3 regions of the Achromobacter sp. 46006 genome follow, and region 2 is predicted to be linked to each of the others. Evidence: predicted binding sites of a transcription regulator. Region 2 holds the regulator's gene; each other region holds the start of a gene.
The links. The regulator NrdR, encoded in region 2, represses ribonucleotide reductase genes. The targets are predictions, from matches to a motif close to CACNANATNTNGTG.
Positions count from the first base shown of each region.

Region 1 (2,265 bases), on a different contig from region 2:
CCCGGTCCAGCAGGCGCACCGCCAGCGCGTGGCCGGCCGGCGTGGTGACGTCGTCGGCGTCGTCGCTGAAGTTGCGGATCATCTCGTTGATGCCGTTCACGCCCAGCGTGCTGAAGTGGTTGCGCAGCGTGCCCAGGTAGCGCCGCGTGTACGGGTACAGCCCTTGGTCGATGTAGCGCTGCACCACCTTGCGCTTGGTTTCCAGCACGTCGCGGCCCAGGCCCAGCAGGTGATCCAGGCGCGCCATCAGCGCGGCCTCGTCGCCGCGGCAGGTGTGGCCCAGGCGGGCGCAATTGATCGTCACCACGCCCACCGAGCCGGTCTGCTCGGCCGAGCCGAACAGGCCGTTGCCGCGCTTGAGCAGCTCGCGCAGGTCCAGTTGCAGGCGGCAGCACATGGAGCGCACCATGTGCGGCTCCAGGTCGGAATTGAGGAAGTTCTGGAAGTACGGCAGGCCGTAGCGCGCGGTCATCTCGAACAGGCGCTCGGTATTGGGGTGGTCCCAGTCGAAGTCGGGCGTGATGTTGTAGGTGGGAATCGGGAAGGTGAACACGCGCCCCTTGGCGTCGCCGGCCATCATCACCTCGATGTAGGCGCGGTTGATCATGTCCATCTCGGCCTGCAGGTCGCCATAGGCGAACGGCATTTCCTCGCCGCCGACGTAGGGGATCTGTTCGCGCAGGTCGGCCGGGCAGGTCCAGTCGAAGGTCAGGTTGGTGAACGGCGTCTGGGTGCCCCAGCGGCTCGGCACGTTCAGGTTGTAGATCAGCTCCTGCATGCTTTGCTTGACCTCGGCGTAGGTCATCGCGTCGCGGCGGATGAAGGGCGCCATGTAGGTGTCGAACGAGCTGAAGGCCTGGGCGCCGGCCCATTCGTTCTGCAGCGTGCCCAGGAAGTTGACGATCTGGCCGATGGCCGCCGACATGTGGCGCGGCGGCGTGGCCTCGATCTTGCCGGGGATGCCGTTGAAGCCCTCGGTCAGCAGTTGGCGCAGCGACCAGCCGGCGCAGTAGCCGCTGAGCATGTCGAGGTCGTGGATGTGGATGTCGCCGTCGCGGTGGGCCTGGCCCGCCTCGGGCGTGAAGACGTTGGACAGCCAGTAGTTGGCGGTGACCTTGCCGGCCACGTTCAGGATCAGGCCGCCCAGGCTGTAGCCCTGGTTGGCGTTGGCGTTGACGCGCCAGTCGCGCTGTTCCAGGTATTCCTCCATGGCGCTTTCGACGTCCACCAGCGTATGGCGCAGCGCGCGCAGGCGGGCGTGCTGTTCGCGGTAGACGATGTAGGCGCGGGCGGTGCGCCAGTAGCCGGCCTTGACCAGCGTTTCCTCGACCTGGTTCTGGATGGTCTCCACGCCGGGGCAGACGTTGCCTTCGGCGGCTAGCGACTCGATCACCGCGCCGGTCAGCGCCTGGGCCACGTCGGCGTCCAGTTCTCCGGTGCCGCGGCCGGCGGCGGCGATGGCCGCCGCGATCTTGGCGCGGTCGAATGCGACGACCCGGCCGTCGCGCTTGAGGATGTGTTGGAGTTGCATCGCTGGCACCATATGTTGTGGGGTGGAAAAACTCTACCACTACCTATGGTGTTGAAAACGCGCTTGCCGAGCCGTTTGTCAGGCTGGCTTGATGCCGGTCAAATGGCGCCGGCCGGCCCGGCGCGGGCGCAATACGCCCCTAGAAGCCAAAGCCGACCCCGGCGATCGAGATCACCACCGCCAGCGCGGCGGTGCGCATCGCCGGGCGCGGCGACCACGACAGCATGCCGACCCACAGCAGGGCGCCGGCAGACAGCCAGCCCAACCAGGCCACCACGCCCACGGTGTTGCCCCACAGGCCGACGCAGGGCAGCAGCGCCAGCAGCAACAGCAGGACGCCGGCGGCGCGCAGCACGCGCGAATGGCCGGCGGAGCGATCGCGGCCCCACACCTGGTCGTAGTGGCGCGGCATCGCCAGGCTGAGGCAGGCCATGCCGGCATAGGTCAGCAGCAGCGCCATGGCGATGGCGAAGAGGTCGTTGAGGTTCATGCCGTGGCTTCCTGGGATGGGCGCGCATTGTGCGGCGGTGGGGCCGACAACGGTTTCTCCCACAATCGTAGCGCGGCCCAGCCGGCCGCGAGGCCCGCGGCTGCGCCGTCGACGCCGCCGGGCGGGCGCAGGCGCAGCAATGCGCCCGTGGCGGTCGAGGTGTCTCTTATACACAACTCCCAGCCCACCAGACTAGTTCGGCAATCTCCTATGCCACCTTCTGCTTCTAAAAAAATACGCCTAC
Region 1 covers NZ_JCBANN010000104.1:15-2,279, reverse strand. The annotation lists gene AC6LKG_RS25835 (ribonucleoside triphosphate reductase) at 1-1,531, opposite strand, end outside; gene AC6LKG_RS25830 (DUF3325 domain-containing protein) at 1,671-2,021, opposite strand.
Region 1: a site for NrdR is predicted at 1,538-1,551, ahead of AC6LKG_RS25835 (ribonucleoside triphosphate reductase). Genes of this name have one in related genera too.

Region 2 (2,265 bases):
ACTGGCTGGCGGCTCGCCATCCCGCCGACGGCTTCACGCTGATGACGGTCTGCGCCGGCGCCCTGTTCGCCGCGGCGGCAGGCCTGACGCGCCAGCGCGAATGCACCACCCACCATAGCTGCCTGGCGCAACTGGCCGACCTGGATCCCAGCGCCCGGCTGCACGACAACCGCATCTTCGTGGAAGACGGCAACCTGGTCAGCAGCGCCGGCATCACCGCTGGCATCGACCTGGCGTTGCACATGGTGTCGCGCCATTGCGGCCCGCGCGTGGCCAGCGAAGTGGCGCGCGACATGGTGGTGTACCAACGCCGCGCCGGCACCGACTCGGCGCTGTCGCCCTGGCTGGAACACCGCAACCACATGCATCCGGGCGTGCACCGCGTGCAGGACGCGGTGGTGCGCAACCCGGCGGCGCCGTGGTCGGCGCAGTCGCTGGCCGAGCAGGCCCACACCAGCGCGCGCCACCTGACGCGGCTATTCCGCGAGCACGCCGGCTGCACGCCGATGGACTACCTGTATCAGATACGCGTGGCGCTGGCGCGCGACATGCTGCGCGAAACGCGCTTGAACCTGGAGTTGGTGGCGGAGAAATCGGGCTTCGGCTCGGCCCAGCACCTGCGCCGCGTGTGGCGCAGGTTCCAGCCGTTGACGCCCAGCATGGCGCGAACGGTAGCGCCGTAGCGCGCGCCGGGCGGCAAGCCGCCGGTAGCGCCACCGCGGCCGCCTGCGGATCAGGCCGGGCTGCGATAGGCCGACCCGCGCGGCGGCATCATTCCTTGCGCAGCTTGCCGGGCAGCACCGGCCCTTGCATCTCGCGAATCGCCTCGACGAATTCGCCAATGTCCTCGAAGCTCTTGTAGACCGAGGCAAAGCGCACGTAGGCCACCTTGTCGAGCTTGCGCAGTTCGTTCATGACCAGCTCGCCGATGTGCCCGGAGGCCACTTCGCGCAGGCCGCTGGCCAGCAGTTGTTCCTCGATGCGGGCCACGGCCGCGTCCACGTCCTCGGTGCTGACCGGACGCTTGCGCAGCGCCAGGCTCAGGCTGGCGCGCAGCTTGGCGGGATCGTAGTCGCTGCGGCTGCCATTGCGCTTGACCACGGACGGCAGCGCCAACTCCACCCGCTCATACGTGGTGAAGCGCTTGTCACAGGATTGGCAGCGGCGCCGGCGGCGGATCGCGTCGCCCTCTTCCGAGACACGGCTGTCGACGACCTGCGTTTCGGAGTTGCCGCAAAATGGACACCGCATGTGTGATCCCTGAAAACACGGAAAGCAATAATTCGCCCATATTGTAACGATGCGACTGCCCGCCCGTGTCGATCATGACAAATTCGTCCCTAATATTTTCGCCACGAAGGCCACGCGCACGCAAGCGCCATCGGCCCTAAAGCAAAAGGACGGCCCCTCTCGGGGCCGTCCTTGTCACGCGCGAGCGGATTGGACCCGTCGCCGTTGCGGCATTACTTGCGGCCGTACACCGGCAGGCGCGAGGTCAGTTCGTTGACCTTGGCGCGCACGGCGGCGATGTTGGCCTCGTCGCGCGGGTTGTCCAGCACGTCGGCGATCAGGTTGGCGGTCAGCTCGGCCTCGGCTTCGGTGAAGCCGCGGGTCGTCATGGCAGGCGTGCCCAGGCGGATGCCGCTGGTCACGAAGGGCTTTTCCGGATCGTTCGGGATGGCGTTCTTGTTGACCGTGATGTGGGCCTGGCCCAGCACGGCTTCGGCTTCCTTGCCGGTTATGCCCTTGGAGCGCAGGTCAACCAGCATGACGTGGCTTTCGGTGCGGCCCGAAACGATGCGCAGGCCACGCTTGACCAGCGTGTCGGCCAGCACCTTGGCGTTCTTGACCACTTGCTGCGCGTAGGTCTTGAATTCGGGTTCCAGCGCTTCCTTGAAGGCCACGGCCTTGCCGGCGATGACGTGCATCAGCGGACCGCCCTGGATGCCGGGGAAGATGGCCGAATTGACGGCCTTTTCGAATTCGGCCTTCATCATGATGACGCCGCCGCGCGGGCCGCGCAGCGACTTGTGCGTGGTCGAGGTGACGAAGTCGGCGTGCGGCACCGGGTTGGGGTAGGCGCCACCGGCCACCAGGCCGGCGTAGTGGGCGATGTCGACCATGAACAGCGCGCCGTTGTCGTGGGCGATGCGTGCCATGCGCTCGAAGTCGATGTGCAGGGCGTAGGCCGAGGCACCGGCGACGATCAGCTTGGGCTTGTGTTCCTTGGCCAGTTGCTCGACCTGGGCGTAGTTCAGGACTTCG
Region 2 covers NZ_JCBANN010000008.1:5,342-7,606, reverse strand. The annotation lists gene AC6LKG_RS06500 (GlxA family transcriptional regulator) at 1-683, shown strand, start outside; gene nrdR (transcriptional regulator NrdR) at 772-1,251, opposite strand; gene glyA (serine hydroxymethyltransferase) at 1,464-2,265, opposite strand, start outside.

Region 3 (2,265 bases), on a different contig from region 2:
CCGCGCCATCGAACTGAACGGCGTCGCCGTGGCCGCCAACCGCGCCGCGTTCGACAGCGGCCGCCTGGCCGCGCACCAGCCCGACGCGCTGGACGGCGCGCTGCGCCCGCGCGCCCAGGTGGTGCAACTGCATGTGCCGGAAACGTTCGAGCGCGCCGTGGCGCGCCGCGTCGAGGACCTGACCGCTTACCAGGACGCCGCCTACGCCCAGGCCTATCGCGACGTGGTCGAGCGCGTCGCCGCGCGCGAACGCGAGCTGGCGCCCGACGCCAGGACGCCGCGCCTGGCCATGGCGGTGGCGCGCGGCCTGTTCAAGCTGATGGCCTACAAGGACGAATACGAAGTCGCCCGCCTCTATACCGGCGAAGCCTTCCAGGCCCAGCTCAAGGGCCAGTTCGAAGGCGACTACAGCCTGCGCTTCCACATGGCGCCGCCGATCTTCGCGCGCAAGGACCCGCGCACCGGCGTGCCGCGCAAGATCACGCTGGGCCCGCGCACCATGACCGCGCTCAAGCTGCTGACCCGATTCAAGCGCCTGCGCGGCACCTGGTTCGATCCGTTCGGCCACACCGCCGAGCGCAAGATGGAACGCGCACTGGTGGGCGAGTACCGCCAGACCATAGATCAGTTGCTGGCAGGGTTGAATCGCGACAACCTGGCGCAAGCGGCTACAATCGCGGCCCTTGCAGAAACCATCCGCGGCTTTGGCCATGTGAAGGCCGCCAACGTCGACAAGTACAGGACGGAGCTGGCCCGCTTGATGCAAAGCTATACGGCGCCTGCCCCGCGCGATGTACCCCTGCGGAAAACCGCATAAACACTCGCGCTGAGCGGCATTCTCCTGGGCGCGCCTTGCTAGGCGCGCCCAGTGCATTTAGTAACAATGTTTTGGGAACCTGATCCTATCTTCTTCTTGTAGCTGTCGTACTCGATCACTAGAATTAGTGTCCAACGAGGGGTGCTACACTACATGTTGTGGTCGCCTAACCGCTGATACTCGTCGGCCACGCCACACGGATTCGTCCGTCCAAGCGTTGCGACCCCCCTCAATAAGATCCAGATTTCGTACCTGACATGACGTCGTCATGTCGCTATCTACGCGCTTTTCGCACAGGAGCTTCCATGCAGACTACGATCGCCTCTGTGACCCGGCCCTCGGCCGTGCCGCCCTCTCAATCCGATTCCCCGGCCGACGCCAACGGCGGGCAATGGGCCAGCTACAACATCATCCGCCGCAATGGCTCGGTGGTCGGGTTCGAACCCGGCAAGATCGCCATCGCCATGACCAAGGCCTTCCTGGCCGTCAACGGCGGCCAGGGCGCGGCCTCGGCCCGCGTGCGCGAGCTGGTTGAACAACTGACCACCCAGGCCGTCAACGCGCTGGTGCGCAACCGCCCGGGTGGCGGCACCTTCCATATCGAAGACGTGCAGGACCAGGTCGAACTGGCCCTCATGCGTTCGGGCCAGCACGACGTCGCCCGCGCCTATGTGCTCTATCGCGAAAAGCGCACCCAGGAACGCGCCGCCGCCGCGGCCGCCGAAGGCCAGCAAAAGACCGACGCCGCGCCGCAGGAACATGTGCTGCACGTCACGGACGCGGGTGTCCGCCGTCCGCTGGACATCGCCGAACTGCGCGCCACCATCGTCGCCGCCGGTGAAGGCCTGGCCGAGTTCATCGACTCCGAAGCCATCCTGAAGGAAACGGTCAAGAACCTGTACGACGGCATCCCCGTCGACGAAGTGTTCAAGTCCGCCATCCTGTCGGCGCGCGCGCTGGTCGAGAAGGACCCGGCCTACAGCCAGGTCACCGCCCGCCTGCTGCTGCACACGATCCGCAAGGAAGTGCTGGGCGAGGAAGTCTCGCAGGACGGCATGGCTGCCCGCTACGCCGAATACTTCCCCACCTTCATCGCCCGCGGCATCGAAGGCGGCCTGCTGTCGCCCGACCTGGCCAGCTATGACCTGACCAAGCTGGGCAAGGCGCTGAACGCCAAGCGCGACCTGCAGTTCGGCTACCTCGGCCTGCAAACCCTGTACGACCGCTACTTCCTGCACATCCGCGGCACCCGCATCGAACTGCCGCAGGTGTTCTTCATGCGCGTGGCCATGGGCCTGGCGCTGCGCGAAGCCGACCGCGAAGCCCGCGCCATCGAGTTCTACGAAATCCTGTCGTCATTCGACTTCATGAGTTCGACGCCGACGCTGTTCAACTCGGGCACCCTGCACTCGCAACTGTCGTCGTGCTACCTGACCACCGTCTCCGAC
Region 3 covers NZ_JCBANN010000028.1:35,037-37,301, reverse strand. The annotation lists gene AC6LKG_RS15030 (indolepyruvate ferredoxin oxidoreductase family protein) at 1-817, shown strand, start outside; gene AC6LKG_RS15025 (ribonucleoside-diphosphate reductase subunit alpha) at 1,123-2,265, shown strand, end outside.
Region 3: a site for NrdR is predicted at 965-978, ahead of AC6LKG_RS15025 (ribonucleoside-diphosphate reductase subunit alpha). Genes of this name have one in related genera too.